DNA from 2 places in the Synechococcus sp. 63AY4M2 genome. Region 2 is predicted to be linked to the other one. Evidence: predicted binding sites of a transcription regulator. Region 2 holds the regulator's gene; the other holds the start of a gene.

Region 1 (15,786 bases), 1.7 Mb from region 2:
TCCACATAGGCGTCGTTCTGGGCGTCGTAACCCACCGTGAAGGGTTTCTCTTTCACCCGCTCCAGCACGATCGAGCCGTTCTGGCCGGCATTCTCGGCAATGCGGCGCAGCGGAGCGCCCAGCGCGCGGGCAACCAGCATGGCCCCTACCAGCTCATCGCCGGACAAGTTGGCCTGCGCCCACTCCGTTACCGCCGGCATCAGGTGCGCCAGGGTAGTGCCGCCGCCGGGGACGATCCCCTCTTCCACCGCCGCCTTGGTGGCGTTGATGGCATCTTCCAGGCGCAGCTTGCGATCCTTCATCTCAGTTTCGGTGGCCGCGCCCACTTTGATCACCGCCACACCGCCGGAGAGCTTGGCCAGGCGCTCTTGCAGTTTTTCTTTGTCGTAGGTGGAGTCGGTTTCTTCAATTTGGCGACGGATTTGCTCACAGCGGGCTTTGACAGCCGCTTCGTTGCCTTCGGCCACGATGGTGGTGTGGTCTTTGGTTACCGTGACGCGACGGGCCGAGCCGAAGGAGTCGAGACGGGCGTTCTCCAGCTTCAGGCCGCGCTCTTCGCTGATGACCTCACCGCCAGTGAGGATGGCGATGTCTTCCAGCATGGCCTTACGGCGATCCCCAAAGCCAGGCGCTTTCACCGCCACCACGCTCAGCACGCCCCGCAGCTTGTTCACCACCAGAGTGGCCAGGGCTTCTTTCTCGATGTCTTCGGCGATGATCAGCAGCGGACGACCGGCGCGGGCCACTTGCTCCAGCACCGGCACCAGGTCTTGTACCAGGGTGATTTTCTTATCGGTAATCAGGATGTAGGGGTTTTCCAGAACCGCCTCCATCCGCTCCGTGTCGGTGACGAAGTAGGGGGAGATGTAGCCTTTGTCAAAGCGCATCCCCTCCGTCACTTCCAGCTCAGTGGTCATGGACTTGCCTTCTTCCAGGGAGATCACCCCTTCGCGGCCCACTTTGTCCATGGCCTCGGCGATCATGCGGCCCACTTCCTCATCGTTGCCGGCGGAAATGGCCGCCACCTGGGCAATGGCTTTGGAGTCTTCCACCGGGCGGGCATGTTCGGCGATCTTGTCCACCAGGAACTTCACGGCTTTGTCGATGCCGCGCTTGAGGGCAATCGGGTTGGCGCCGGCGGCCACGTTTTTCAGCCCTTCTTTAACCATGGCGTGGGCCAGGACGGTGGCGGTGGTGGTGCCGTCCCCAGCCGTGTCATTGGTCTTGGAAGCCGCCTGACGGATCAAGGAGACGCCAGTGTTTTCAATGTGGTCTTCCAGCTCGATCTCTTTGGCGATGGTTACCCCATCGTTAACAATTTGGGGTGCGCCAAACTTCTTCTCCAGCACGACGTTGCGCCCTTTGGGACCCAGGGTAACGGCTACGGCTTCTGCCAAAATATCCATGCCGTGCTCTAGGGCGCGGCGGGCTTCTTCACTGAAGATGATTGATTTGGCCATAGTCAACCTCTCCGATGCAAATGCAGGTAAGGGTGAAACAGAGTCTTAAGGATTCAATCGTTCGTTGAACTGCTGCTGAATCACTGACTATTACTGAACAATGGCGAGAATGTCCCGCTCGGCCAACAGCACATATTCATCGCTGCCCAGCTTGACTTCGGTTCCGGCATACTTGGAGTAGAGCACTTTGTCGCCGGCTTTCAGTTCCATCGGGATCAGCTTGCCCTCGTCGTTGCGCTTGCCAGGGCCAACAGCAACCACTTCCCCCACCTGGGGCTTTTCCTTGGCAGTGTCCGGCAAGAAGATCCCACCTGCGGTTTTCTCGTCCTGCTGAGCGATTTTGACCAGCACGCGGTCGCCCAGCGGCTTCAGGGTAGAGACGTTAAGAGCTACTGCAGCCATGACGAATGTCCTCCGTGATCCTAAAGCACGAAGCTGAAGTTTTCATTTCCATTAGTTCCACTTCCCCGAAGGGAAGCGACTTAGCACTCTCGACTTACGAGTGCTAGTTTATCAGCCAACTTTCTGGCCTGACAATAGCCTCTGTCGGTGGGATCCCGCTTTTGGCGGGTACGGTCGGGGTGCGGATCCCCCTACTTCTGGGCCTGTTGTGGGATCATGGCCTGAGGTAGGTTGGGCAAGCAGGTGCGGATCCCGTTGTTTCAAGTGGATGCGTTTACGGCAGTGCCTTTTAAGGGCAATCCGGCAGCGGTGTGTTTGCTGCCTCAGGAGCTGCCGGCAGCTTTGATGCGAGCAATTGCGGCGGAGAACAATCTGTCGGAAACGGCTTTTTTGCTGCCCCAGGGATCCGAAGGCGAGGTTCCCCACTATGGGCTGCGCTGGTTTACTCCCACCACGGAGGTAGAACTCTGTGGCCATGCCACGTTGGGCAGCGCCTATGTGCTCTTGACCGAGATTCACCCGGAAGCTCAGGGGGTGGCCTTTTCCACCCGCAGTGGCCGGCTGCAGGTGCGGCGGCAGGGGGAGCGGCTGGCGATGGATTTTCCCGCCCAGTTCCCGCAACCCTGGCCGGAAGGCCAAGAGCAGGTGGCTGCGGCATTGGGGATCCCTCCTCTGGAGTTGTACCGCGGCAGCATGGGGGTAGCGGTGCTGACTTCGGCCCAGCAGGTGCAGCAGCTGCAGCCGGATTGGGAGCGGGTTCAGGCACTGCCTGTTTCTGGGTTGATCGTCACTGCCTCGGGAGGGGATCTAGAAGACCAGCCAGATTTTGTCTGTCGTGTTTTTGCCCCCCAGTTGGGGATCCCGGAGGATCCGGTGACCGGGTCTGCCCAGTGCCTGTTGACACCCTATTGGTCGCAGCGCCTGGGCCGGACTGAGCTCAAAGCCCGCCAGCTCTCGGCGCGGGGAGGCGAGCTGTGGTGTCGCGATCTCGGCACTCGGGTGGAGATTGCCGGGCAGGCGGTGCTGGTGATAGCGGGAGAGCTGAGGATTCCCTAAAAAAACACCCCGGCTGGCTCCGAGGTGCTGGGAAGACTCTCGCGAAGAATAAGTGCGCAAGCTAGCCCAAAAGTTCTGCCGCCTGGATGAGCTCCACTTGCTTTTTCTTGAGCACTAGCAGAAGCTGGGTGATGGCCACCGCTGCCAGGAAGGCCACCAACCACTTCACCCGTTCCGGGTTCTGCAGCACCAGATCCCGCTCCACTTGGCCAAAGCCGCCCACGTTGGGGTTGTTGGTAACCGGATCCCCTTCTTGGACGCTGTCGCCAATGTTAACCACCAACTCCGGCCCCGGCGGCACCACCAAGTGCTTCAGTCCGCCTTCAGTCTCGAAGCTGAGCACCCGCGTGCCCGGCAACTCGTATTCGGGCGGCACCAGGGCGGCCAGCTCAGGCGGCAGATCGCTGAGGTCAGATTCGATGGTGGCGATGCTTGTCAGACGACCCGTGGCAGGAGCGCGGAAGACGTTGTTGTTGCTGAGGCTGCCATCGGGGTTGATCTGGCCACGACCGCGGTTGGCGCCAATGTAAACCCGATATTTCATGAAGGCCACGGAGGGATCCTCCTTCGGGTCAGGGGCGACCACCGGGAAGACGATTTCCTGGTGCTGCTCGCCGGGCAGGGGACCCACCAGGAGAATGTTGGGCTTCTCGTCGCTGTAGGGAGTGATGTAGGTCTCAGCGGTTTCCTGGCGCTGCTCCTCCGTCATCTCCTCCTCGGTGGCCAGGCGGAAGCCTTCTGGCAACACCACCACAGCGCCAACGTTCAAGCCGCCCTTGCTGCCATCCGCCAACACCTGTTGCTTGCTCAAGTCATAGGGGATCCCGACCTTGATGGTGAACACCTGGCCCGGGGTAACTGCCTGCGGCACTTCGGCACGGGCAGGCATGGCGTTCAGGTGGCAGTTGGCACAGACGATTTTCCCGGTGGCCTCGCGCGGGTTGTCGTAGGCCATCTGGGCGTAGTACGGATAGGCTGCTGCCGGAGGGGATCCCGTCCCCAGCAACAGCAGCAGCGCACACAAGGCCAAGTAAATTCGCTTCATAAGTTAGCTCAGAATCTCAATCAAAATTCTCGCAAGCCCTTTGGGGCAATCTCCTCAAAGCTCACAACTCATGCTCTAGCCAGGACTAGCGCAGCAACCTCTCTGGCCTTTTCCCCCACTTCTGACCCGGCTGTGGCCCCTTACAGGGGTCTCTCTGGAGCCTATCGTAACGCCTCAGGCCTCGCGGAAATCGGGGCCTTGCCAGGGGCTGAAGCGAACGTTGTCGCCGTCCACCGTGGCGCTCACCAGCTCCAGGGAGCGGGGAGCCGGCCCCCGGATGACCTTGCCGTTGGCCGCGTACTGGGATCCGTGGCAGGGGCACTTGAACAGGTTTTCCCCCGCGTTCCAGGGCACCACACAGCCGAGGTGGGTGCAAACCGCGTTGAGGCCGTAGTTGGCCACCGCCCCGTTGTCGATCACAATGTAGGTGGGATCCCCCTTCAAGCCTTGGGCCAGCACGCGATCCGTGGCGGCGTGAGTGGCCAACAGCTCACTGACGCTGATGGGCTTGCCGAGAGCATCTTGAGCTATCACACCTTCTCCTGCCCCACCGGAAGAGGGCGGAATAAAATACTTCACCACCGGGTAGAGGGTGCCCACCACCACCACCCCCACCGAGCTGCTGAGGAGGGCATTCAGAAAAACCCGCCGGCTCATGGGGGGTGCCTCGAAGTTGCTAACCGCTTCCGTCATAATGGCCAGTACAAACCTGAGAAGTTTTAATGTTCGTTGACAAATGACATCATCCTAACCGAGCTCCTTGGCTAATATCATTAAGAAATGCAAAGCTAAAGGAAGTGCAAGGGAAGAGGCGGCGGTTTTTCTGCTGCGGCCCAGCTCAGTCCCAACCCAATCCGAGCCAGACCATGACGGGATCCGACTTTCAAGCTTTGCTGCGGGAGAAGTGGGGCTATTCCTACGACGTGCAACTGCGCCGCATGGGGGGCAGGGTGGTTCTGTTGGTGATGTGGCGCTACCTGGAGCAGCCCTCTTTCCCCTTGAGCGAGGCCGAGTATCTGGCTCGCCTGGAGTCTGTCATGGCCCATTTGCAGGCGTGGGGCGTGTGGGAAGCGGTGCAGCGAGAAATTGAGGCTACCCGTCAGAAACCCCGCATAGGCAAGGCGGTGGCCATTCCTTTGAATTTGCAAGGGGTGGGAGAGCGCGCCTCCGAGTGGCTGCTGTAGTCTTCCTCGCCCCCGGCTCTTCCCTGAAGGGGAGTTTGCAATTGCAGCAACCGACAGGTTCGTCCCTATGACGAAAACTCCAGACCTCAGCCGGCCTGCGGCTATCCAACTTCCACCAGGCCGGCCTGCAAGGCATGCAGGAACTGGCGGGCGGTGCGACCGGAAAAGCCGTTCTGCTGTTGCGCCCAGAGGAGGGCTTGGCGGCGCAAGGTATCTAAAGGGTGCGGGAGGCCCAGCCGTTGCGCCAGGTGTTCTACCGTGGCCAGGTAGTCAGCTTGGCTAAAAGGGGTGAAGGTAAGGGTAAGGCCGAAGCGATCCCGCAGCGACAGCTTTTCCTGCACCGTATCCCAGGCGTGGACCTCTTGATCTTGGGGACTGGGACGATCGCCAAAAAACTCGCGGATAAGGTGGCGGCGGTTGCTGGTGGCGTAGAGACGGACGTTGGGCGGTGGTGGAACAAGATCTCCTTCCAGGAGCACCTTGAGCTGCTTAAACTCAGTTTCGTCGGCCTCAAAGGAGAGATCGTCCACAAACAGGACAAAGGGCAGCCCCCACCCTCCCAGATCTGCCAAGATCTGAGGCAATTGACCCAAATCTCCCCGTCTCAGCTCCAAAAGGCGCAGCCCCTGGGAACCGTAGCGGCGCAGCAACGCCTTCACCAGCGAAGACTTGCCGGTGCCCCGCGCCCCATAGAGCAGCACATGCAACGCCGGATCCCCCCGCAGCAGGGCTTCGGTGTTGGCAGCCAACTGCCGTTTCTGCCGTTCATAGCCGTAGATCTCTTCCCAGTCGGGCAAGTCGGGAGTGGGGATCCCCTCTAGCCCTGCCGGCCCCCAGCGAAAGGCCCAATAGCGGCCACAGAGCCCCACCCCCGCTCGGCGGTAGTGGGCGATCAGCGCCTCCAGGCTCAGGCCCCAGTCGGCAAAAGAGCGCGGATCCCAGCCAGGGCTCTCCCCTTCCCCATCCGGCCAAGGGATCCCCAGGCCCAGCGCCCGCATCTGCTCGGCAATGGTCTCCTGGCTATCGGCCAGGATCTGCAGGCAGCGGAGATCGTGGCGGGCCGCTTGCACAAGGGGGGCTGGGATCCCTTGGGGTCGAAGCGCCGCCCGCGAGAAAGGGTTATCGGCCCAGCGGATCTCTCGGATTAGCCACTCCCGCCAGCTCAAGCCCTCCTGGGCCAAAAGCTCAAACCAGCGTCCGTAGGCTCTCCAGCAGGGCAAGGGATCCCCGCTCATCAACTCCTGGGTGAGCTCCTGCCAGGTCAGGGCCAAGGGGTGGGCGCAGATTTCCCGAAACACCAGCAGCTTAGCCGCCGCTTCCGCCGCTTCTTCGAGGGGGGTCATCGCTTCAAGTCGCTCTAACTTGGCGTTGTCAAAGGGGCTGGGGGTGAGGGCCGGTCCAGAGCGCTTAGCGGGCATTGTCCCGCCGGCCCAGCTCGTAGAGGCCACCGCCAACGCAGGCAATCAGACCCCAGGAGACGGCCCAGCTGTTGCCCAAAGAGAGTTCGGTGAGGGCCACCACCACCGCTGCTGCCAGCAAGAAAGGAAGGACGCTGAGCAAAGAGGCCAGAGCTCCGCTGGGATCCCAGGCCAACTGTTTTTCCCAACCCTCCTGCAGGCGGCGGTGCAGCGGCGACAAGCCCCACATCAGCCCCAGACTCCACAGGGCTGTGGCCGCCCACAACGAAGGGCGGATCGCCTCCAGTCCCCCCAGTTCAACCCCCATAGCATCCATCGGCCAGCTCCCAACCTTGCCTTTCTAGGCTAGCGAGATTGGGCCCACTCAGTGGCGGTGATGGTGGTGCCGGGAAATTGGATGGGATTGCCCAGGCTCTGGATCTGGGCCTGGAGAGCCGGCAACAGCCGCAAGTCCAGCAGCGGCTCGCGCAGGATCTCCGCCGGGATCAGATCCCGCTCCAGGGCAAAGTGGGCCGTGTGGCCGGCGGCTGTGCCGATGGCCCATTCCACCGGGTGCACCCGATAGGAGGCGCTGGCAATGCGGCTGGTGGCAATGTTCTTGTTGCCGGCCAAGAGGTTGTCGATGCGCTGGGGGATCAAAGCCCGCAGTGGGATCTGGTAGGGGTAGCTGGGGGCCTGTGCATCCTGGTTGTGGCTGGGGGGCAGGGAAAAATCCGGCAATAGACAATCGTGAAAGTCGATGGGGTACTGGCCCACCCCCACCGAGTCGTAGAAAATAAAGGGCCGCCCGCGATTGAGCTCCGATTCTCGCGTGGTGATATCCGACTCGTAGATGGTAAATCCCTGCGGGTAGGCAGGGCTGGGCCGACCGATGATGCGCCGCGACTCGCGAATGTAGGGGTACTTGGAAAGGCCGCTGGCAGTTCCCATGGGGCTATCGGGCCCCCGCAGGTAGGCATAGCGCAGGTAGAAGTCTTTTTGAAAGTCGGGATCCGCCTGCTGCAACAGAAAATCCGTCCGCCCCGCCACCAGCCAGTAGAAAAAGCCCTTGGCATGCTGCTCGGCCCGCCGCAGCGCCTCCACCCGCAAGCCCCCCATCCAGCCGCCGGGATCCAGTTGGCCTGAGGCTTGCAGTTGCTCGTGGGTGAGAATCAGGTTCATCTCCGGCCCGGTGATGCGCCAGTCGTTGCCCCAGGTCCAGTTTTGCATGGATTGATCCCCCACCCGGATGGCCTCTTCCCCAAAGCCAAACACCTGGCCGCGGATGCGGCGGTAGGTAAAGACCATCCCAAAGTTAAAGCGTGGATGTTCAAAGCTGTAGTAGGGGCCGTGCAGCGGGTCGTTGTAGAACTTGGGCTTGATGGGCACCTGCGGCACAGCAGAGCGCTCCATAACAAAGGTGTAGGTAAACCCCTGGGTGCAGTAGGGATCCCTGTAGGGCTTGGAGCTGGGCTCCCAGCGGCTTTCCCCATCCGTGCCGAGGCGGTAGGGCACCCGCGCCAGCGGCAGCAGCTCGCCGGTTTCGGTAGCATCGATAACCACCCAGGGCAGGGTTTTGCCTTGGCGTTCTGGCGGCGGCTCAAAGCGCAGGATCTCTTTGTCCCAATCCTCGGTGGGCTCTAGGCGGTAAAAATCCAGAAAGTAGCTGGAGAGATCCCCCCGATTCTCCGGCTGGACGCCGGCGTGTTTGGGGATGTTGCGGATGGCCTGCACGCTGCGGATTTGGTAATCCTCGATCTGCAAGTCCTTGACCACCGTCTCGGTAAACAGCCGCAACTGCCCCGACTGCAGATAGGGATCCACCATCTCCCGCAGGACCTGGTGGCCCACCTGGGGCGAGAAGCAGAGCACACTCACCCAGCACTTGCCGGGATTGGGATCACCGCCGTACTTTTCCCGCACCCGGCGGCGAAACTCTCTATAGCCCTGGGGAAAGATCTCGTTTTCCCGCTGCAAGGGCCGCTCATCCAAAGCCGAGACCCCCTGGGCGCTCACCTGGCCGCCAATCCAGTCGGTGATCTCGGTCATGCACACCTGTCGGCCCAGTTGCAGAGCCTCGTAGGCCGCTGCCACCCCCCCCAGCCCGCCCCCGGCGATGAAGATCTCACAGGGGATGCGGGTTTCCGACAAGGGCTGGGCCAGAGCCGCCCCGGCGCCCAGGATCCCGGCCCCCACAAGGCCGCCGCCCCATCCCTTGAGGTTGAACAGAAGTTTCATCCCACCTCCGCCCCGTAACTGGGCCTGTCGGACTTTCCGGCAACTTTTATCATGGGGGAAAGCGCTGCGAGTGCTCATGCCGAATTCCACCTTCGTCATCACCACGCCGATCTACTACGTCAACGCTGCCCCCCACATCGGCAGCGCCTACACCACCCTGGCGGCGGATGCCATCGCCCGTTACCATCGCCTGCGGGGCAAGGATGTGCTGATGGTAACGGGAACCGACGAGCACGGCCAGAAGATCCAGCGCACCGCCGAAGAGCGCGGCCTTCCCCCGCAGCAGCACTGCGACGAGATCGCGGCCCAGTTTGCCCAGCTTTGGCAGTTGCTGGACATCCGCTACGACCGCTTTATCCGCACCACCGACCCTCGCCACAAAGCCATTGTGCGGGAGTTTTTCCAGCGAGTGTGGGATCGGGGGGATATTTTCGTTGGCCGGCAGCAGGGCTGGTACTGTGTTGCCTGCGAGGAGTTCAAGGACGAGTCAGAGCTCTTAGAAGGCGGATTTTGCCCGCTTCACCCCAACAAAAAAGTGGAGTGGAAAGACGAAGAAAACTACTTTTTTCGCCTCTCTCGCTACCAGGAAAAACTGGAAGCCCTCTATGCGGAGCACCCGGAGTTCATTCAACCAGAAAGCCGCCGCAATGAGGTGATCAACTTTGTCAAGCAGGGCCTGCGGGACTTCTCCATCTCTCGCCCCAGCGTCTCCTGGGGGATCCCCTTCCCGGCGGATCCCAGCCAAACCCTTTACGTCTGGTTTGATGCCCTCATCAACTACCTCAGCGCCGCCGTGGATCCCGAGGACGAGCCGACGCTGGAAAACGCCTTGCGCCGCTACTGGCCTGCCGACGTGCACCTGGTGGGCAAAGATATCGTCCGCTTCCACGCCATCTACTGGCCGGCCATGCTCATGTCGGCAGGGCTGCCGCTGCCCAGACAGATCTTTGGCCACGGCTTTCTCACCAAAGATGGCCTCAAGATGGGCAAAAGCCTGGGCAACACGCTGGATCCCTTTGAGCTGGTGCAGCGCTACGGTGCCGATGCCGTGCGCTACTATTTCTTGACTGAAATTGAGCTGGGCAAGGATGGAGACTTTAGTGAGGGCCGCTTCATCGAGGTTCTCAACGCTGACCTAGCCAACGACCTGGGGAACCTGCTCAACCGCACCCTCAATATGCTCAAAAAATACCAGCCCGACTACCGCATCCCCGCCGTCGAGATCCCTGCGGATCACCCCCTCAAAACCCTGGCCGAGCGCCTGGCCCCGACAGTGGCCGACGCCTACGAGCGGCTGGATCCCAGCTCTGCCGCCCGCAAAGCTCTCAGCTTGGCCCAGGCCAGCAACAAATACCTCGACGAGCAGGCCCCCTGGACGTTGCACAAACAAGGGCAAAGCGAGCAGGTGGCCCAGATCCTCTACGCCGTTTTGGAAAGCGTGCGCTGGGTGGCCGTGGCCCTTTCGCCCATCATTCCCAACCTCAGCCTCAAGATCCTGCAGCAGATGGGGTTTCCTTTGCAGGATGTCGCACAACTGCGCTGGGATCCCGATGCCCGTTGGGGCCGGCTTCCGCCTGGGCAAGAGCCCCAACCTCCTGTGCCCGTCTTCCAGAGAATACTCAAGTAGCTCCTAAGAATTGGCGGCATCGGGTTGGGAAGGCTGGGATCCCTCTGGTGTTGCCTTGCCGGCGGAAAGACCCATATCTCCCAAGGAAATGCTTGGCACAGCAGCAGAGAAAGAACGGCCAGCCTGGCCCGAGCGCAGCTGAGAGTTACCCATGGCGGTGGGGGGAGTCTCGCTGGACAGCGCCTGCCAGGCCGCCCGTACCCCTGCCCAAAAGCTGCGGACATTGACCTGAGCGCCGCGGGCTTGCTTGCGGGCCCCTTCCAGGGAGCGGTTCACCTGCTTCACCACCTGTCCGGCCCCCTTGACCCCTTCGTCGAGGCTGTCGGCGATCTCGCTCACTTCCAAGCTGGTCAGACGCAGAGCCTCCAGCGTGGGCGGTAACTCCCGCAGCAGCGTGTCGAAAAAGCGTTCCACGCTCTGGGCGGCTCGACCCAATTGAATGACGGCGGGCAACAGGGTCAGGATCACCGCCAAAATGGCCACTGCCACCAGACCTACCGAGAGGCCCAACCAAAATACCGGCTCGGTCATCGCGCCGCCTCCTCCCGACCTTGGGCTTCTGAGTCGGCTTCCTCCCGGGCGAGGGGACGCAGGTTTTGGGCTTGCATCAGCTCTTGCCGTTTCTGCAACATGGCTTCCCTGCCCACCGCCACTGCCTGCTGCAGCCGCAGCAGGGCCTCATCCAGACTTTTTTGGGCGGAGTCGAGCAGCTTTTCCGATTGGTATTGCAGGCTGGTGGTCACGTCTTCTGCCACTTCCGGCAGGGCCTCTGCCGATTTTTTCAGCAGTCGCCGCGTCTCCCGTCCGCTGCGGGGAGCCAAAAGCAGACCGATGACCGTGCCCACCGCCGTTCCCAACAGCAGCCCGCCGACAAACGCGCCAGTCCGGTTTTCCGCCATGCCTTGCCAGGGTTGAGGGGGGATACAGGTGGCCCCCAAACCAGACTATCAAATGATGCTGTGCTTTGCCGTGGAGGCGTCGAATTGGCTGAAATCTCAGGGGTAGGGGGGATTGGCTGCTGCGGCTGCTCTCCGGGATCCTTGGGGCTAAAGTAGAGGTAGTGCTGTGGGATCTGGCAACTGATGCTCTCTCTGGAGCCCAAGGGCCTGGCAGACGGCCCGATCAACTTGGCGGAGTACATCGACCATACCCTGCTGCTGCCGATGGTGACCCCAGAGGAGATTGACCAGGGGTGTGAAATTGCTCTGCGCTATGGCTTCCCCACCTTTTGTGTGCCTCCGTGCTACGTGCCGCGGGTGGTTGAGCGGCTGCACGGGTCGCCAGTACGGGTGAGCACAGTGGTGGGGTTTCCCCTGGGCACCAACACGGCGGAGGTCAAGCTCTACGAAGCTCAACTGGCGGTGGAGCAGGGGTGCCGGGAGCTGGATGTCCGCCTCAACTTGGCCTGGCTCAAGGCGGGGGAGCTGGATCGCCTCCATGCCGAGATTGCCCAACTGGTGGAAGAAACGGGGGTTTGCGTCAAGGCCATTTTGGAAACTGCCCAGCTCACTGACGAGGAAAAAAAGCTGGCCGCCGAGATCTGCATGGACGCGGGAGTTGCCTTCTTGATGACCTCCACCGGCTGGATGGGAGGGGCGACACCGGCCGATGTGCAACTGCTGTGGCAGCTTAGCCGCGGCAGGGTGGGAGTCAAAGCTTCCGGCGGCATCCGCACCGTGGCGCAGGCGGAGGCGATGATCGCCGCGGGGGCGAGCCGCATCGGCACCTCCTGGGGGCTGGAGCTGATGCGAGAGCTGGAGGCTAGAGGAGCCGGCGGCCCATGAGCGGGGTCACCTACCGGGTGACGGGTATTAACCTCAAAGCGATGCCGCTGGGGGAGGCGGATCGGATCATTACTATTTTGACCCGCGAGCAGGGCTTGATTCGGGCGGTGGCCAAGGGATCCCGTAAGCAGCTTTCCAAGTGGGGAGGGCGGATGGAGCCCTTTGTTGTCAACGATCTGCTGGTGGCGCGGGGGCGTTGGTCGGCCCAAACGGATCCCTCGCAGTGTCTCCAGCGCATCGCCCAGGCAGAAACCCTGCAGAGTTTTCCCCGTCTTGGCCGCAGCCTGGCCCATCTGACGGCGGCGCAGTACTTGGCAGAGGTGGCCCTGCTTTTGGCCCTGCCCAACCAGCCCCAGGAAGAGCTGTTTGTGCTGCTGGTGGAGCATCTGGAGCGCATCGAGCAGGCCCCTGCGACAGAGGCCGTTTTGCCGCTCCTTGTCCATGGGCTCTACCACCTTTTAGTGGTGGGGGGGGTTGCCCCCTCAGTACAAGCCTGCTACTCCTGTGGGGAGGAGTTAGCAGGTGAGGCTTTCTTCTCTCCCCACGCGGGTGGCCTGGTCTGCGATCCTTGTCGGCTGGCGCAGCGGCTCAGCCCAGTTGCCTGGGTCTCCAGTTCTGTCCTGCAGGCCTTAGGATCCCTGCCCAACCCGACCTTGCCCTCGCTGGCCGAGCGTGCGCTGCCTCTGGCGAGTTGGCTGGCGGCAGAACGTCTGTTGCGGCGGGTTTTGGAGCTGCATGCCGACCGCGCAATCCGTTCCGCTGGCCTGCTGGCCAGTTGCTACTCTGTCCCTGTTGCCGAAACCCTCCCTCCTACCCCCAGTGGCCAGGGATCCCCAGTGGCGGCAGCAGCTTTTTCTGAGGAGGATTCCGAAACGCTTGGCAGCAACCTGAAGAAGTTGTGAAGGTATGTATCAAGTCGAGCAAAATAGCTGCACAATAAAGGGTTAAGGCGGGTTAGCAGCCGCTTCTGGATGATAAATTGGGTGGTAGAAAGTAACCTCTTAGTAACTTCTTACGAAGGCCTCTCAGGTTTGGCGGCGGTCGACCGGGGTAGCGTTTGGGGAGGAGTGCCACACCTGTGCTACCGAGCAGGGGCAAGTGAAGTTGAAGTTGGCGCTTTTAACAAGATTGAATCGACTGCCGGGCGAGCCTTCGGTGTTTGTTTTCTGAAGCTCCATCCTTGGGTTGCGGTTTCCGTTGCCGACAAACAAGGGTTTGGCAGCGTTGCAGCTCCCGGGGTGAGTCCACCCCTCCAGGAGGAGCCCCTGAGGAGGCTGCATCTGACCACCTCGAGTTCGCGCTCACCTCAATTTTTTCCAATCCTTTTCATTTAGAAGTTTAGGAGTTGCAGCACCGTGGAAGCCCAGCGCAAAGAACGGATTCTCGTGGTCGATGATGAGGCCAGCATCCGCCGCATTTTGGAGACCCGCCTCTCGATGATCGGGTACGACGTGGTTACTGCTGCCGACGGAGAGGAGGCGCTGGAGGTTTTTCGCAAGCAGGATCCTGACCTGGTGGTGCTGGATGTGATGATGCCGAAGCTGGATGGCTACGGGGTCTGCCAGGAGTTGCGCAAAGAATCCGACATCCCGATCATCATGCTCACGGCGTTGGGGGACGTGGCCGACCGCATTACTGGCTTGGAACTGGGGGCAGACGACTACGTGGTTAAGCCGTTTTCGCCCAAAGAACTGGAGGCCCGCATTCGTTCGGTGCTGAGGCGGGTGGCGCGGTCGTCCCATGAAGGGATCCCCAGCTCAGGGGTAATTCAGGTGGGGGATCTTCGCATCGATACCAACAAGCGGCAGGTTTACAAGCGGGACGAGCGCATCCGCCTGACGGGGATGGAGTTTAGTTTGCTGGAGCTGCTGGTCAGCCGGTCGGGGGAGCCGTTTTCCCGCGCCGAGATTTTGCAAGAGGTGTGGGGCTACACGCCGGAGCGCCACGTGGATACGCGGGTGGTGGATGTCCACATCTCGCGGCTGCGGGCCAAGTTGGAGGATGACCCGAGCAACCCTGAGCTTATCCTGACAGCCCGCGGTACCGGCTATCTGTTTCAGCGCATCGTTCCAAAAGGCGAGGAGTAGGACGGGATCCCCCTTAGTAGCTCTTCCAGGGCTGCCCGCACCTGTTGCAGCACACCAACCCAGTTGCCGCGGGCTTCTTGGCGGAATAGGCGCATCACCCTGGGGTACCAGGGGCTGTCTTGCCGCTGCAGTAGCCAGCGCCAATCAGCGGCAAAGGGCAGCAGCACCCACACCGGCTTGCCCAGCGCCCCAGCCAGGTGGGCAACGGCAGTATCGACGCTAATTACCAGATCCAACTGGGCAACTGCCCTAGCAGTATCAACAAAATTCCGGAAACGGGATCCCAGCTCCACCACCTGGTGCTGCTTGAGAAGGGGTTCTACCTGGCTTAGATCTTCACCCACCTGCAGGCTAACCCACTGCACCTGGGGCAGATTAAGGTACTCGAGGAAGAGGTTAAGAGAACAGCTTTTTAACCTCTGCACCCGGCTGAGGGCGAGGTCGTCGCGGCGGCCACTGGCCCACACCAGCCCCACCTTTATCCCCCTCTGGGGAAGCTCTGGCCAATCTTCCGGCCAGGCGGAGCTCCCATCGGGACAAACCAGATAGGGGATGCGGTCGGGAATTGTCTCCAGCGTGGTGCCCAGGCGATGGGGCAGGCTAAGCAAGGGCAGGTGCCAGTCGAAGGGGGGCAGGGGATCCGTATCGGAAATGACCTGGACTTGAGGAAAGGAGGCTCGCAGCAACTCGACTAGGGAGTGAGGGCAGCGGAAATAGAGGGAGGCCTGCGGATGGGCGGCGGCCAAAAGGGGCAGGTAGCGCGCGAACTGAATTGTGTCTCCCAGCCCTTGTTCGGCGTAGACAAGCAGCGTCTGCCGGCCCAAGGGGGATCCCGTCCACAGGGGCAAAGGGAAGCAGGGGTAGGCCGCTCCCTGGCGCTGCAGCCGCCACTCGTACTCCTGCCACCCCTCCTCGTAGCGGCCCAGGGTGAGCAGGGCCGTGCCCAGGTTGTAGTGGATCTCCGGCCAGTCGGGGGCCAACTGCAGGCCGCGCCGATAGGCCTCGATAGCGGCCTCGAGTCGGTTTTGCTCTTGCAGGACGGTGCCCAGGTTGTTGTGGGGCTGCGCCTCCCCTGGCAGCAGCGGGATGGCCCGTAGCAGACAGTCGGCGGCCTCCTCCAGGCGATCTTGCAGGTGTAGGCAGTGGCCGAGGTTGACGAGGATCCGCCCCTCCTGCGGCGCCAGGACAAGAGCGCGGCGAAACCAGGCTTCGGCTTCTGCAAGCTGGTTGTCGAATAGGAGGGCATTGCCCAGAGCTGCCAGCGCATAAGCCTGAGGAGGTTGGGCCGCTGCCGCCTGTCGCAGCACTGCAATCGCCTGCTCCCGTTTCCCCAAAGCCAGCCAACAACTGCCCAACCGGAAGAGCAGTTGCCCGTCGTTAGGGGCAAAGGCCAGCCCCTGCTTGTAGGCGCGCGCCGCCTCCTCCGGGTTGCCCAGCAGCATCCAGGCATCGCCCAGCTCCTGCCAGGCCGGCACCCAATCTCTCCGTAGGTGCAGCGCCAGTTGC
Region 2 (15,786 bases):
TATTTTGGACAGGGACCTATTTTGTTGCCTCTTGTGGTGGGGTCACTGTTGAGGAGTTGAAGAAGTATGTCGAGCAGCAGGCAACGCCCAGATTGTGAGACTCAGGGGCATTGAACCCCTTCGTCTCACCGCCTATCCTCCATCCCGCCAAGCTGCGCTGTGGCGGGAGTACCCCGGAGGTTCTGATGGACAACCTCCTAAAGTCTCTGGGTCTTTGGGGGATCCTTAGAAAGCAGCTAGCGGATGGTTAACAGCTTGGTTTCGTCGGGAAAGGTGGCCTCTACTTGAATTTCCGGGATCCCTGGCATCACGTCCTCTCGGCTCAGCCACGTCAGACCTTCGCTCATCACCTGAGCAACGGTTTTCCCTTCCCGCGCCCCTCCAAGATAGCTGCGCTCAGGTAGGTCACCGTCTTGGGGTAATTGAGTTGGAGGCCCCACTGCCGCCGATCCCGAGCTAGCTGGACGGCCAGGTAGAGCAACCTCCTGGGGGGACAAGTACATGGAGCGACCTCGAAAGATACAAAACGATACAGAACAGGCAGCAGCAGGCTCACTTAGCCTAGAGTTGACTTAACACTTTAGTACCCCCTTTGGGCAAAAATAAGGATGCAGAGGCTACAGGGAGCTCCGCTTTTCTCGCCAAACCAAGAGCCTCCACCTCTTTCCACCTCTGCTGTTGCAATTTTCCGCGCCTGCAACCCAAGATGAAAGGGTAACAATAAAGTTAAAGAGAGAAGTAAAAGTTTATCTGATCCTCATTTAGCCCTAGCTTGGTTGACCTGAGATCCATTGGCTAATTCCCCTTAGCAGGTGTTGATTGGGTTCTTTTGAGCAGCCATGAAACTCGAACTGACTCCTAGACAACGGAAGATCCTGTGGGCAACGGTGCGCAGGTATATTGCCACGGCAGAACCTGTCGGCTCCAAAACCTTGGCCCAGTCCTACAACCTCGGAGTCAGCACGGCTACCATTCGCAACGACTTGGCCACGCTGGAGCAGGTTGGGTTGCTGTTCCAGCCTCACACCTCTGCCGGTCGGATCCCTTCTGACTTTGGCTATCGGGTCTATGTGAACGATCTGTTGAGCTCCGCCAACATGGATGGGATCCCGAACGATGCTCCCCAGCCGGAGCCCCATCCTGCGCTGCAGCAGTTGCTGGATCAGCTCAACCGTGAGCTGGGGGACGACCTCGATAGCTTCCTACAGAGGGTGGCACAGCTTTTGGCCCACTTGAGCGGTTGCATCGCCCTCATCACCCCTCCCCAGGGGCCGGTGGTAGCCGTTCACCACGTGCAGTTGTTGTCGGTGGGGCCGGGGCGGGTAATGGTGCTGGTGGTTACGGATTCCTATCAAACCCACTCGGCCTTGGTCAGCCCACCGGATTGGCCTGACGATCGGCGCGAGGATCTGGAAGATGAACTGCAGCTACTGAGCAACTTCCTCACCCTGAAATTGCGGGGCAAGACTTTTGCCGAGCTGCAGGATCTGAGCTGGTTGAAGCTGGATGAGGAGTTTCGCGCTTACAGCCATTGGCTGCAGCAACTGCTGCGCTCGGTAGTCCAACGCTACCTGCGGCCCTCTCTAGGACAGGTGTTCAGCGCGGGCATGACGGAGCTGATGCGGCAGCCGGAGTTTTCCCAGGCTCAGCGGATGCAGGCGGTGGCCCAGTTGCTCGAAGAGGGATCCGAGCAGCTGCAGGGGATGATCGGGCTCTATTCCACGCCAGGTTGCCTGTTCACGAGCGAAGCGGCTCTCTCGGCCCCGTCGGCCAGGGAGAAGGCATCCTCCAGCACCGCAGATCAGGATCCATCCCACAACGTTCCCGTGATCATCTACATTGGCAGCGAGAACCCGCTGGAATCGCTGCACCACTGCACGGTCATCGCCTCAGTTTATCGCCGCCGCTCGGCGCCGCTGGGGACGGTCACCTTGCTGGGGCCGACTCGCATGGCCTACGAGCGGAGCATTGCGGCTGTGCAGACGGTGGCCTCGCATCTCACTCGGGCCCTTGCCTGAGGGATCCCAGGTCTGGGTTGCCCCCGAGCAATAGCCAACTGTGGCCAGGCTTTCTCCTCTTCACTTGCGGGTTCAGTGTGCCATTCGCGAGCGGCAACTGCTTCGCCCCGGCCAGCGGCTGCTGGTAGCTTTTTCCGGCGGACAAGATTCTTTTTCCCTGCTCCAGATCTTGCGGGATTTGCAGCCGCGCTGGCGGTGGCAGATCTTTGTTTTGCACTGCGATCACCGTTGGTCAGCCGATGAGACGGCGTGTGCCCAGTTTTTGCAGGGATGGCTGCAACAGCAGGGCCTGCCCCACGCCGTTGAGACTGCCGATCCCATCCGCTGGGATGAGGCGGGGGCCAGGGCTTGGCGCTACCAGCAACTGGACAAATGGGCGCGCACCTGGAGCTGCGAGGCGGTGGCCACGGGGCACACGGCCAGCGACCGGGCGGAGACGTTTTTGTGGAACCTGCTGCGGGGCACGGGGGCTGCCGGCCTGGTCAGCCTAGATTGGCAACGGCGTTTGGACGAGCGGGATCCCACCTCCGCTTGGTTGGTGCGTCCCCTGCTGGGCCTTTCCCGCTGGGAAACGGAAGAGTTCTGCCGACAATACCAGTTGCCGGTCTGGCCGGATCGCAGCAACCAGGATTTGGCTCATGGCCGCAACCGCCTTCGCCTAGAGGTGATGCCCTATCTCAAGCAGCACTTTAACCCGCAACTGGAAGCGGCTTTGAATCGGGCGGCCACGCTGTTGCAGGCAGAGCATGAGCTGGTGGTGGCGCAAGCCGCCCAACTATGGTTGCAGGTGTACGAGCCGGCTTTGCCGGGGCTGCGACGGGATCCCTTGCGGGCTGCGCCCCTGGCTCTGCAGCGGCAGGTGATGTTCCAATTCTTGTCGCTGCTGCTGCCCCATCACCCGACTTTTGAGCAGGTGGAAGCCGGGATCCGGCTCCTGAAAGCAGGCCGCCGCAGCCGCAGCCCCGACTACCCAGGGGGTGGCTGGTTGGAGGTGAGGGGAGATTGCGTGGTCTGGGTTGCTGCTTCTCAGCCCGCCAGTTTTGTCCCCTAGGCCGGGATCGGCATGCCCACAAAAGCTCTTGGGCAAAGTTGTGGCTGCCCTATTTAGGTCCACTCCGGTCTTAACCAGAAGAAGCCGGCCAAGGGTGAACCCGGCCCGTTTGCGGCTGAAGGGCAACCTGGGGAGATGGGCACCCCTGGCAACCCAGAGCAAGGGGGAGTAGGTCAATCCGGCAACCGGCCAAACCTGACGCCGGGGTAGTAGTAGGCCAAGATTTGGCGGTAAGTCCAGCCCCGGCGGGCCAATTCTTGGGCGCCCCACTGGCTCATGCCGATGCCATGCCCGTACTTGGGATAGGGGCTAAAATCCGGCAGGCTTTTTAGGTAAGGGATCCCGCTCACCCCGACGGTTTGGCTGCCGGCGCTGGCGCTATACATGGCATTCACGAATTGCCCCCCATACACCATGACGATGCCGCGGGTGGCGTGTGTTGCTGCTAGGGCGGCTGCCGAGCGCTGCGACAGACCCCGATACACCTGGGAGCGGGTGTCGCTAAACACGTCAAACCAGCCGCGGGAATTGCGGTGGTGAAGAACATAGGTGCGGGCTGCCACCGCCTGGGCCTTGAGGGCCTCGGGCAGAAAGCGGGATCCCATCTCGGCTTCCACCACGCCGGCCACGTAGTCTTCCAGATCCACGTAATTGATGGCCAGCAAGCGGTTGTAGCCGGTCAGGAGCACTTTGCCAGAATACCAGCGGCCATCCACCGCCACCAGGCCACCCGCTTGCGGCTCGATGAACAACACCGGGCTGACCACCCCCTGCAGGCGCACCCCCTGAGGGCCGGGCTGGGCCAGAAACCCTTGCATGGGGGGCAACTCGGCCAGCACCTCTTGGCGGCTATTGGTCAGTTGGGCAGGGAGAGAAACCCCCACCACCAAAGGGGCGGTGGCATCGGCCAAGGCCACCCGCACCGTTACCCCCCAAGCGCTCTCGATCCATCCCCCTAAGGCGCCCACCAGCAGGGATCCCAGGAGGGCAAGCCAACCCCGTGCTCCCATCTGCCCAGAGTTCTTTTTTGTACAGCAACCCCAGCCTAGGATAGGGCAAATCGGACTTGGGGACAAAAATCAGGGTGCCTAGAGGGCAGGACGGGATCCCGTTGGCAGGGGAGGGGACGGCTGGGGCTGTTCCGAAGGGACAGGATCTGGCTGTCGAAACCGATCGGTTTCCAGGCCCAAGGCAAAGCGCAGGGAGGATCCCGGTCGCCCGTTGGAGAAGCAGAGAAAAGAGCCCAAGGAAGCCAACGCCAGAAGGGCGGCGTAGCCAAACATGGCCCGATACCCGAACCCCCCCGCCAGCGTGCCCAGGATCGGCCCCGCCAGCCCAATGCCCAAGTCAAAGCCACACATCACCAAGCTAAACAGGCGACCGCGCTCCGCCGGCTCAGAGCGATCCGCCACCAGGGCGGAGATCAGCGGGATCAAGGTGCCAAAACCCGACCCCACCACGATCCCGGCGGCGAGAAAAGCCGCAGCGCTGTCGGCAACCCTCAGGATCCCCATCGCCAGAGCATAGGTGGCCAGGCTGAGCGAGATGAACGGCCCCCGCCCGTAGCGGTCGGAAGCGCGACCAGCCAGCAGGCGCACGCCGAAGCTGGACAGGGCCACCGCCGTATAAAAAAGACCTGGATTCAGGGGAACTCCGGCCTCTTGGATCAACAGAGCCACAAACGTGGTCTGGGTGCCAAAGGCCAGGCCAACCAACAACATGACCCCGGCGAGAGAGCACACCTTCGGGCTGAGCACAAGGCCCCAAAACGCCCCATCCGAGGGCAGGGATCCCCAATCCCCACGGCGCTGCTCTCGAACCAATTGGGTACAGAAAAAGCCCACCAACCCCAGCAAAGCGGCGAAGAGAAACAGAGGGCCATAACCGGCCAGCTCCTGCAAAAAACCGCCCAAAGCAGGGCCGATGGCTACACCCATGGGATTGACCAAGCTCATGTAGCCCAAGATCTCGCCGCGTTTTTCTTCCGGGGCAAAATCCGCCACCAAAGTAACGTAGGCGGTGGCAAAAGCGGCGATGCTGATCCCATGAAAGGCCCGTACCAGCGCTATCCACGGGATCCAATCCCAAAGCCAGTACCCCAAAGGCGCCATCCCCGCCGCGCCCATGCCGATGAGCAACACAATGCGCCGACTGTGGCCATCCGCCAGCCGCCCCAGCCAAGGACGAAAAGCCAGCAGCCCAATCGAGAAGGCCCCCATCACCAAGCCCACCTCTTGGCTGGTGCCGCCCACATCCCGGACGTAGAGCGGCAGCGTGGGCAACAGCGCAGACAGACTGGCCCAAAAGAGCAGCCCGGCCACGAACAAAATGCCCAAGTTGCGCCGCTGTGCTGGCTGTAGCCGCCCAAATGCCCTCACGCCCACTCCTGATGAAACTCTTACAACCATGCCGAGGAGCAAAGCCGTCTCCACGGCATCCCCGAACAGAAGTATTACGAAATGTATATTTGGGTGGTGACTTTTTGGATCTTAACCTCTTGTCTGGAGCTGCGCAGGAGGGCAGACGTTAGCCTGGAAATGGCCTTTTTGTACGCTGGCCTATGGCGGAACGGTCGGATCCCTTGACTCGCGGTTTAGTTGCCCTGATTCGAGGCTACCAGGTGGCCATCTCCCCTCTGCTACCGCCTGCCTGCCGCTACTACCCCACCTGCTCCCAGTACACCCTGGAAGCCGTGCGGCGCTACGGTGCCATCCGAGGCAGTTGGCTGGGGATCCGCCGCCTCTGCCGCTGCCACCCTTGGCACCCGGGAGGCTACGACCCGGTGCCCGACTTGCCGGGATCCGCACCCGAGGAAAACGGTCGCCCCAGCCCAGATGGCCAACATTCTGGATCTGGGGGTTGAAGAGTTGCAGCTTTTAACCGCCGCTATCGGTAGCAGGCCACCGCCTCGATTTCCACCAAGGCATTCAAGGGCAGGCCAGCCACCTGCACGCAAGAGCGGGCCGGTGCCGGATCGGCGGCAAAAAACTCTCGATAAACCGCGTTCATGGCGGCAAAGTCTTTCATATCCGCCAAAAAAACGGTGGTCTTCACCACATTGGCCAAGCTTGTTCCCCCTGCTTCCAGCACGGCTTTCAGGTTCAGCAGCGCCTGCCGAGTTTGCGAGGCAACATCTTCCCCCGCCAGCTTGCCGGTTTTGGGATCCAGGCCCACCTGTCCGGCGGCGAATAGAAATGGCCCCGCAGCGGCAATGCCCTGGCTGTAAGGGCCGACAGGGGCAGGAGCAGCCTCGGTTCGCACCTCCTGCGGCCCTGCCTCAGCTCGAGTGGGGTGGTTAGGCTCAGAACTGACCGGCTTCCTCTGCTCCATGGGGATCGGCGGAACTCTGCAGCTAAGCTACCACAGGGGGATCCCGCAAAAAACAAGCCGGCAACGGCAAGATCAACTTGTCGACAAAAAGCAGTGCCTATGCCCTTGATCAAGTTGCAAACGCCTCTAAAGCCGGAACCTGCCGCTGTAGAGGCGCTGCTCAAGTCGCTCTCTGCTGCTCTGGCCAAACAGGTGGGCAAGCTGGAAGCCTACGTGATGACCGCCTTTGAAGGAGGGATCCCGATGACCTTTGCCGGCAGTGGGGATCCCTGCTGCTATGTGGAGATCAAGATTGACACTCCCACCGCCTAAAGGCGGGGGATTCTTACGCAGTCCACAAAAGAACCCGTAACGGCGTTGTCAAAGCGCCTCTAGACAGTTCCTGAAGGCAAAGCCCCAAGGTTCTGCTGACTTTCTTAAGCAGGTTGGCGGCAGCATTCGCCTCAGCCCAGAGGGTCTCCACCCGTCGGGTTTTTCACCATAATTAGGTAGCTCATCTCCATCTAGGAAGCTTGCCTGCGAGCTGTACGCCTCCTCTACCTCAATAAACTCCATGCCATAATGCTGACATAATTGCGCAATACGCTCCTTGAACCGACCTGTTGGAATGAAAACAAAGTTTTGGTTAAAGCCGCATTCTTGTTTTTGTTCTTTGTTCCAACCAAAGACGATTCTCCCAATTGAGTGGTGTAAACAGAAGTCAATGACCTTGCGCGCAGCTTTGTGGATTGCATCCCGCATCCGCCGGTTTCTTTTTTCCGTAATTCGACCAAGCTTTTGCAATCAAAACCCCGGCAGTTTGTGAGTCTTGAGCCTAGCCAGCTCCTTGTTGTACCCCTGGTTAAAGGACTTGACTTTGCGGCCACCAATGATGAAGCTATGTCCTAAGTTGCTAACGCACGTAAGCCAGTTGTTGACTCCGTGGTCAATTGCTAAAGCTTTTCTCGGATCCAGCGATTGAGGTCGAGCAGGCTTGGCATAGACCCACTTCAGCTACAGACTTGCAGGTCTGTTGCGCGGCGGAAACATACATTGCGATGAAGTGCTTGCTTTGGGTTCTCCCCATCTCAGCGCAAAGCTCACCATAGCTTGCCCATCGCTTCGTTTTGAAATAGACTTGTCTCGCATAGTACAAAGCACAGTTGCTTATTAGACTGTTGACACACTAATAGGGGGACTAGCTCTCTGTTCCTGACTATAACCTGCTGACAGCCGTACTCCATCATTGTTGGCAAGCGGCATGACAACCGCAGTCTGACATGGGCAAGCGATAGTGCGAGAGGAAAGTCAACGGTACAATCACTACAACCATGGTGTGGGGCTAGCGGTTGTTCATCTCATTTTTTGGCCAAAGAGAAGGAAAAAGGTGTTGGTGGGAGAAGTCAGGAAGAGGTTGTTTGAGCTATGAAACTATATCAACGACCCCCATCATGGGTAAGCGACTAAAGTGGCTAGCGGGCTTTTCCGCCCCGCACTCAAGTGCGGGGCTACCAAGCTATCCTTTTTTGTGAGCGTTAGCAACAACGGCGCCAAGCACGTCGATCCGGTTGTCACTCAACCCGGCTGGATCCCTGACAGGTGGACAAAGCACCCTGGCAGTTGCCTACCAGAGCAAACCTTAGCACCCGAGTCTCTTTCCACTCAGCAACAACAGCAAAGAAGTAGAGCATCAGCGCGAGCAGAGGGATCAGCGACGACGCACCCTATCTCTTTGGCTGACGAAGACGATGGCGCCGAAGAGAAGCCCCAGCACCACTGCGCCGTACACCAAGCTCCAGAGAAAATTAGCCAGTGAGGGAGTCATAAAAAGAGTTTCCTCCTCGTGCGACTATCAACCACTCAACTATTTCCCGATTATACTGGTCTTTGTCGCTCAACCCAGAGACAGACGCATTGCCGACTATTTCGCCTGGTACTCTAGGGGCACCTCCTCTAGGGTTTGGCTGGTGCCGGCGAAGGGGTTATCTGGAGTTAAAAAGAGCATACAGTGGCATTCCTTTCGCTCCCGCATGGGTACACAGGGGCAGTTCCAATAGCCGGCTTTCACTTCCGCCTCTTTGTCTTCATAAAAACGACAGGGGCAGAGCGGAGCGCCCAATTGCTCTTTGTGCAGAGCCAAGCCCTCGATCACCGCTGTCGTAATCGTAGGATCAGAGCAGAAAAAAGTGTCGGTACGTTTGGCGTAGGTTTCTGCGAAATGCCGCATCACCTCAAAAGTCTTCTGGGAGGCCTTGTTGTAACCACGACTTTCCATGACGATTCTCGGAAGGGAACTGACCGGCTGTTGCTGGTAATGAGGCTCACAGCTTCTTCCGGCCACACTTTCTGAAGTTAATACAGATGTGCGTATGCCGGGATCCTGCTGATTCTACAGACCTCCCCCGAAGTCGGACAAAGCTGTATCTTGCTCTTCGTTGTACTGCAGACTTTTAGAGAAGACAAACAGTGACAGCCGTGCTGTTACACAAGGCAACATTGTTTGGACTTGGCAAGACCCCGCCCTAGGGTACTCTACAGGATCACGCTGACCGGGATCCCTTTTCTCAGGGCACGACCAGCACCGGGCAGGGAGCAAGGTCGATGAGGCGGTGGCTGACGGAGTTGTTCTGCCCCTCGGCAGACAGGCTGAGGCTGCGGGATCCCATCACGATCAGGCTGATCTCCAGCTCGTCCGCCACGTCGCAGATGACGAAGGGTACTTTTCCCTCGCGATACTCGCTCTTGACGCTGTTGATGCCGATTTACTGCAGGCCCAGCTCCGTCTGTTTGGGCAGGTTCTGAATGTTCTGCCGGGCTTGTTCTGCTCGCTCCGCGTCAAGCTCCATGTTGTCCAGTACCGAGAGCAAGTACACCCGACTTTTGCAGCGCTGCGCTAGGTCTGCCACCAAGGGCAAGGCGTGGCTGGTCTCGCGCGAGTTGTCGATGGGAAAGAGCAGCTTGTCGAACCTAGTCGCGGATCCCCCGCTTAAGCCCGGCTCGACCCCTCCCATTTTACTTCTAGCGGGGAGCCGGGTGGACGCCGTCTCTCTGGGGGCGCTGTGGGCGGCGATGAGATCCCTATGGCATGAGAGCTCTTTCTGTCTGTTTGGAGGGTTAGAGCCACCAGCAATCTGCGGGGGTTGGGGGTTGCTGACAAAACTCGCAGTTGAGCTAAGGACAAAGGCCAGTCTTTCAGGCAAGGCTGGTCTGCAATTGCTGCAGCTTTTGCCAGAAATCCATGATTTTCAAGTTGACCAAACTTGGAAAAGAATAGTGAAAAAAGTGTCGCCCCCCAGGACAAAACCACATTTGATCCCCTGGCTTTAAGTAGTTTCCCCACTGCTCCAGCGAAGCAGGATCCACAATGGGATCATCCTCGCTGGCGCAAACCAACATCGGCACCGGCACTTTCTGGGCTGGAATCGCTACCACCTGAAATAGGGAATGAGGTATGGGGGAAGTGTCTAAATCTTTAGCCAGGGCGCGGGAGAGTGAGCGCGCTCGCCACTGTTCTGAAGCTGGCAGAAGGCTCTGAGCTATACGCACCAGGAGCTGTTCTCGGCTACAGCAAAACATTTTTCGTTGCACGTAGAAATGGGCATGCCAGGTGGCGGCAGGCTGACTGCCTACAGCCAGCAGGGTTAGAGACCGTATCCGCTGGGGGTAATAGTAGGCAAAAAGATAGGCAACCACCCCGCTCAAGCCGTGGCCGATGAGATGTACCGGTCGATCCCAAGCTTTTAGGTATTCGTATAGCAGCGTCACGACTGTCTCCAAACTACAGGGCTCATCCTGGGTTTGGTGATACTCCCAGTAGGCTACACGGAAACATTTTCCCAGGGATCCCAACAGAGGCCGATCGAAAAGCTTTAGACTGGGAGAAACGCCCAAATAAAGTGCTTCAAAAGAAGGCGCAGAAGCGGAACCTAAGCTCATTTTAGCCATCTCATTTCGACGGTCGAAAGATTAAAGTTGCTGGCTGACAAAAGCTTCATAAAAAAGGGTTATCGGATCCAGAAGCCGGCAGGCAAAAGGTAGAGCCAGATCTCGACAGAGAGGAGGGGATGAGGATCTCCCCTCCCTGCTTTGAGAAGCCTCAACCCTCCTTTACAGCCCCGGCAAAATCTGGGCTACCACATCGCCGCTGCCCAGGAGCATGTAGGCAAACAGGGCACCGCCAACGCCGCCCACCAGAAACCCTCCGGCCAACTGGCTCCAACCGGCGCGGGTGCGCAAGTTTTCCGGCAAATCCTCAGAGCCTGCCGGCACGCGCACCGGCTGAGGGGATCCCTGCGATTCGGCCATCAGTTGCACGCCCGGCGTCGGATAGGCCACCTCGCCGTAGGGGGTATTGACCACTGCCACCAGCCGCGAGCGAGGAAAGGACACCCGTCCGTAAATGGAGAGACAAACCGTCAGGATCAGCACCAGGCCGATGGTCGCCAGCGTCCCTGCCGTCAGGGCCTGCTCCGAATTCCGCAGCGGACTCAACTTGTAAAACGGCCCCACCAGGAAGTACCCATGGGCCATGCCGATCTCCAAACCGCGCAGGAAAGGCGACAAGCCCTCCCGGTAGATGGGCAGGTTTTGCAGCAGCAGCAGGGTGAGATCGCCCTGGTTTACCGGCGTGTCCAAGTTGCCCACCTGGGGATCTGTGGCTCGCACCCAGCCCCCGCGCTGGAAGTCAAAGCCGCTGGCTGCCGCCCGCGCCCGGATGGCATGCCAGATGTGCCCCGCCAAAAACAGGATCCCCAAGACAAAGTGGGCTGTGGCCAACCAGGTGCGGCTGCTCACCACACCCATCTCGTCGGCAGCCAGCCCCAGCGGCCCGTAGAAAGCCACCGGATAGGCGATCTCGTTGACGCTGACAAAATAGGCCGCCAAGATGCCCATGTAGGCCAGGGCCCCCAGGCTGTAGGAGAGGTAGGCTTCGCCCGAGTAGATCAAGACTTGCTTGGCCCAGGCAAAGGGCCGTGTGGCTATGTGCCACCATCCCCCCAGCACACAGAGCAGGCCGACATAGATGTGCCCTCCCACCAGATCTTCCAGATTGTTCACGGCGGCCATGCCCTGCTGGCCCATGAGCGGCGTCAGGTAGGCAAAGATCCGCAGCGGATTGAGGGTGGGATCCGTAACTACGCGCACGCGGCCCAGTTGAGCATCGTACAGCCCTCCCCAAAAGAGAGCCTTGGCCACCAGCAGCCATGCACCCAGCCCCAGCAGCAGCAGGTGGATGCCGAGGATGGTGGTCATCTTGTCGTCGTCTTCCCAGTCGTAGCCGAAAAACTCGGCAAAGGTTTTCCCCTTGCTCAGCACCTCTGGTCCCAAAAGGGCATGGAAGATCCCTCCTGCCCCCAGCACTGCCGAGGCAATTAGGTGCAGAACGCCCACGACAAAAAAGGGATAGGGATCCGTAACCACCCCTTCTGCGTTGACGCCGATGCCCAAGCTGGCCAGATGGGGCAACAAAATCAGCCCCTGGCTGTACATAGGTTGATTTGGATCCCAGTGGGCCACCTCAAACAAAGTCATGCCGCCGGCCCACAGCATGATCAACCCCGCATGGGCCACGTGGGCCCCCAGCAGCTTTCCGGACAGATTCACCAAGCGAGCATTGCCCGCCAGCCAGCTCACCTGAGGGGATCCCTCAGCAGAGGTAGGCGATGAAGATAGAACTGCGCCAGTCATGACAAACTCCCACAGTATCCACAACAAGCTAAGAAGCCGAGTTTGAGATTACAGATTGAAGAGTGTTTTGAGTTTGGCCGTCCACTCTTTAATTCGTTTTTCCGTCAGCTCCGGCTGATTGTCTTCATCCAGAGCAAGGCCGACAAACTCGCCGTTAACCACTCCCTTGGACTCATTGAACTCGTAGCCTTCTGTAGGCCAGAAGCCGACGTTTTTTCCGCCGCGCTCGGCAATTTTTTGGGCCAGGATCCCCATGGCATCTTGAAAGTTGTCGGGATAGCCCAACTGATCCCCAACTCCAAAATAGGCTACCGTCTTACCGGAAAAATCGATCTCATCCAAATTTGGGAAAAAACCATCCCAATCAGCCTGAAGCTCCCCAATATTCCAAGTTGGACAGCCGATGATTAAGTAGTCGTACTTCTCAAAGTCCTCAATGCTGGCCTCGGCAATGTCAATTAAATCTACATTGTCTTCGCCCAGCTCTTTTTGAATCATCTCGGCAGCTCTTTCGGTATTTCCGGTTTGAGTGCCGAAAAATAGACCTATTTTTGCCATTGCTCCTACCTCGAAACTGCAAGTGCGAAGCTCAAAATCAGATGGCTAGATAGTCAATGCCTTCAGCGTGCCGTTAGGCCTGCTGTGCAGCGAGCTCTACTCTGCCGGTACGGAAATTGAATCCTCGGGCTTTCAGGGCATGGAAAAGGTGGCCCTGAAGGAAGAAAAAGGCCAGCCAAAAGTGGGCATTGGCCAGCCAAACCCTAGACGTGAGAGCTCCCCCTTGCTCAAAGAAGGGATAGCGATCCAAGCCCACCTGCAGCAGCGGCCCATAGAAAACTTCGGGATAGACCACTGGGTTAACGGCAACGAAATAGGCGGCAATAAATCCCATCAAGGCCAAAGCTCCCAAGCTGTAGGAAAGATAAGCTTCCCCAGACCAGATAAAAATCCGTTCTGCCCAGGCAAAAGGCTTGGTCGCGATATGCCAAACCCCACCTGCCACCAGGAGCAAGCCCAGCCAGAGGTGGCCGCCCACCACGTCTTCTAAAGTGTCCACCCCGGCGATCCAGTGGCGCCCTTCTATGCCCAACAGGTGGCCAAAGGGGTTCCAGTTGGGAGACACCAGGCGCACCTCTCCTGCCACCGGGTCGAACAAGCCGCCAAACACCACTGCCTTGAGCACCAAAAGCCAGGCTCCCAATCCCAGCAGCACCAGGTGGATCCCTAGGATGGTGGTCATCTTGTTTTTGTCTTGCCAGTCGTAGCTAAACAGGGGAAAGGCTTTGGGATCCAGCACCGCCGGCCCGCGCAGGGCATGAAAAATGCCGCCAAACCCCAAAAAGGCAGAGCTGATGAGGTGGATTGCTCCCACCGCAAAGTAGATATCCGTATCCAGGACTTCCCCGCCGGATCCCACCCCCAGCCCCAAGCTGGCCAGGTGGGGCAAGAGAATCAGCCCCTGCTCATACATCGGTCGGCTGGGGTCAAACTTGGCCAACTCGATCAGGGTCATCGCCCCTGCCCAGAGAACGATCAGCCCGGCATGGGCCACATGCGCCCCCAGCAGCCGGCCAGAAAGATCGGTCAAACGGGCGTTGCCCGCCCACCACGGGATCTGTTGTTGCGAGCTAGATCCCCCTTCTTGCTTGAGTGTCGTCGCTGTCATCTCCGCTCCTCTTGCGTTTCTAAACAAGCTTTTCTAGGAAAAGGCCAGAGACCTTGCCCCAGGCCCGCCTCTGGCCGCACGGACACATCCTTTCGAGACACGTAACCAACTGTTGAGAGTAAATCTCAACAGCGAGCTGTGACCTACTCTAGGCTTCTTGCAAACAAATATCAATGTCTTTAGAGTTAAGTTTTGTTAAGAGTCGGACTTGTATCCGCCCATAGCCCCACCTGGGGAAGCTGCAGATGGAAGCTGGCCCGCAGAGGGACGAGCCGGGCGATCCGGTGGCAGCCGGTGATAAAAATCTCTCCCTTCTTAAGATTGAGTCGCAATAGCTGGATTACAATCAAGCCAAAGTTGGCCAAGTCGAGGGCAAAGGAGTCGGAGGAGATGTCGAGGTATCTGAAGCTGTGGACGGGGATAGGGCTTTATGTTCTGGTCAGCGGGGCCGCTTGCGGGGAAACCCAAAAGGATCCCTCGGCTGCGGGCGGCGGGGATCCACCGGCCCTGAGCCAGGCTTCGCCTCAGCAGGCAGCTCAAATGAACCCGGAGTGTCGGCCTATCCCGGTGGATGGCGGCGGCGAGGGTGGGGAAGAAGGGGCAGGCTCTGGCCGGCCAGCCGTTGTGCTCTCTCCTGAGCAGCGGTTTCAGGATCGGCAGATTTTGCTCGACTTTGCCGATCAGGTGGTGATCCCTGCCTATGAGCAGTTGGTCGCCGATACCCAGGCCCTGTCTCAGGCCATCCAGGCCTTCGTGCAAGATCCCAATGCCCAGACTTTGCAAGCGGCTCGCCAGGCTTGGTCTGTTGCCCGCATCACTTGGGAGGAGAGCGAGGCTTTTGCCTTTGGGCCGGCGGCTTATTTGGGGCTGGATGCGGATTTGGACGAATGGCCCCTGAACGAGGTGGAGGTGCTGGAAGTTCTCAACAGCGGCGATCCCCTCACTCCAGAGACCGTGGCCGAGTTGGAAAGCGGGCAAAAGGGATTTCATGCCGTGGCCTTCTTGCTCTTTGGCGTGGATAACAACAAGTCTTTGCAAGACTTTACCGAGCGGGATCGGGAGTACTTGGCTGCCCTTGGCCCAGTTTTGGCGGATACGGCGGCAAAGCTGCTCAAAAGCTGGACAGAGGGAGTGCAAGGGCTGCCTGCTTTTCGCGAAGAATGGGTAAAAGCCGGCGAGGGCAGCAAGAGTTATCTCACGCTGCAAGCTGCTGCTGAAGAAATAGCCCAAGGTATTCTCGGCATGTTGGACGAGCTGGGCAAGGTCAAAATTGGCGAAGCCTTCGCCCAGCAAAATCCTTTTCTGCTGGAAAGTCGCTTTGCCCACCATTCGCTGCCGGAGTTCCAGGCCAATGTGCGCAGCGTTCAGTATGCTTACTTGGGCGGATTTAGAGATAGAAAAGGTCGTGGCCTGAGCCAATTTGTCCGGGACATCAATCCCAATTTGGATAGTCAAATTCAGTCGGAGTTACAAGCAGCGGCGGCGGCTCTCCAGGGGATCCCTGCCCCTATCGAAAAAAGCCTTTGCGATGCCAATGCCCGTGGATCTATTACTGCCGCTATGGAAAAAATTGAAGACGCTTTCGACAGCTTTGCTCAGGAAGTTGTGCCGCTCCTGCAGTAGTAAGAAAGTCCCAAAAGAGCTGAGTTGCCGATATTTTGATAGCCGATGCGTCGTCTTCTCCAGATTTTCATGCTGGGATTGGCCTCTCTTTGGGCGGCGAGCTTTCTGGCTTTCCCCGCTGCCCCAGAGGGATCCCAGCCATTGCCCCCTCGAGCGGGTGGCGAAACAACCCTTTGGAACCGCACCTCAACAGCCTACGAGCAGCCGGCTCCCAACTTGGATCCCCGCTGGGCCAGGTTGCATGCCCTGGGGGACATCGCCTTTGAGGCTCGCTTCGTCACCGCTCCGGCGCCTGTTAACCCCGGCCTTGGGCCTCTGTTCAACAACAACTCCTGCGCCGGTTGTCATGTTAAAAACGGCCGAGGTTTTCCTGACAAGGGGCAGCGGGTCGTCAGAGTCAGCCAGGTTGGATCCCTGGATAGAAGCGGGGA

The links. Region 2 encodes HrcA, which represses chaperone genes, less so after heat shock. Its sites were predicted from a motif close to TTAGCACTCNNNNNNNNNGAGTGCTAA; they were not measured.
Region 1: a site for HrcA is predicted at 1,943-1,969, ahead of groES (co-chaperone GroES). Genes of this name have one in related genera too.

The regions. Positions count from the first base shown of each region.
Region 1 covers NZ_AXUX01000001.1:188,815-204,600, forward strand. Annotated here, with positions in the region: gene groL (chaperonin GroEL) at 1-1,460, opposite strand, end outside; gene groES (co-chaperone GroES) at 1,551-1,862, opposite strand; gene SYN63AY4M2_RS00835 (PhzF family phenazine biosynthesis protein) at 2,106-2,918, shown strand; gene SYN63AY4M2_RS00840 (apocytochrome f) at 2,980-3,963, opposite strand; gene SYN63AY4M2_RS00845 (cytochrome b6-f complex iron-sulfur subunit) at 4,138-4,656, opposite strand; gene SYN63AY4M2_RS00850 (DUF3067 family protein) at 4,830-5,147, shown strand; gene SYN63AY4M2_RS00855 (ATP-binding protein) at 5,249-6,565, opposite strand; gene SYN63AY4M2_RS00860 (hypothetical protein) at 6,555-6,872, opposite strand; gene SYN63AY4M2_RS00865 (FAD-dependent oxidoreductase) at 6,911-8,782, opposite strand; gene metG (methionine--tRNA ligase) at 8,859-10,409, shown strand; gene SYN63AY4M2_RS00875 (hypothetical protein) at 10,413-10,940, opposite strand; gene SYN63AY4M2_RS00880 (YtxH domain-containing protein) at 10,937-11,308, opposite strand; gene deoC (deoxyribose-phosphate aldolase) at 11,492-12,193, shown strand; gene recO (DNA repair protein RecO) at 12,190-13,095, shown strand; gene SYN63AY4M2_RS00895 (response regulator transcription factor RpaB) at 13,549-14,280, shown strand; gene SYN63AY4M2_RS00900 (tetratricopeptide repeat-containing glycosyltransferase family protein) at 14,250-15,786, opposite strand, start outside.
Region 2 covers NZ_AXUX01000001.1:1,924,329-1,940,114, reverse strand. Annotated here, with positions in the region: partial or broken gene tnpA (IS200/IS605 family transposase) at 1-98, shown strand, start outside; partial or broken gene ureA (urease subunit gamma) at 237-503, opposite strand; gene SYN63AY4M2_RS08630 (heat-inducible transcriptional repressor HrcA) at 840-2,018, shown strand; gene tilS (tRNA lysidine(34) synthetase TilS) at 2,059-3,069, shown strand; gene SYN63AY4M2_RS08620 (SpoIID/LytB domain-containing protein) at 3,243-4,079, opposite strand; gene SYN63AY4M2_RS08615 (MFS transporter) at 4,158-5,447, opposite strand; gene yidD (membrane protein insertion efficiency factor YidD) at 5,651-5,932, shown strand; gene SYN63AY4M2_RS08605 (RidA family protein) at 5,956-6,399, opposite strand; gene SYN63AY4M2_RS08600 (phenylpyruvate tautomerase MIF-related protein) at 6,499-6,711, shown strand; gene SYN63AY4M2_RS13955 (IS200/IS605 family accessory protein TnpB-related protein) at 6,760-7,140, opposite strand; gene SYN63AY4M2_RS14470 (hypothetical protein) at 7,183-7,329, opposite strand; partial or broken gene SYN63AY4M2_RS08590 (IS200/IS605 family transposase) at 7,673-7,804, shown strand; gene SYN63AY4M2_RS08585 (photosystem II reaction center X protein) at 8,087-8,203, opposite strand; gene SYN63AY4M2_RS08580 (ferredoxin-thioredoxin reductase catalytic domain-containing protein) at 8,300-8,653, opposite strand; partial or broken gene SYN63AY4M2_RS14465 (universal stress protein) at 8,943-9,389, opposite strand; gene SYN63AY4M2_RS08570 (alpha/beta hydrolase) at 9,571-10,269, opposite strand; gene SYN63AY4M2_RS14195 (photosystem I reaction center subunit XI) at 10,486-11,043, opposite strand; partial or broken gene SYN63AY4M2_RS14190 (chlorophyll a/b binding light-harvesting protein) at 11,053-12,066, opposite strand; gene fldA (flavodoxin FldA) at 12,115-12,624, opposite strand; gene SYN63AY4M2_RS08555 (chlorophyll a/b binding light-harvesting protein) at 12,698-13,732, opposite strand; gene SYN63AY4M2_RS08545 (imelysin family protein) at 14,123-15,355, shown strand; gene SYN63AY4M2_RS08540 (di-heme oxidoredictase family protein) at 15,401-15,786, shown strand, end outside.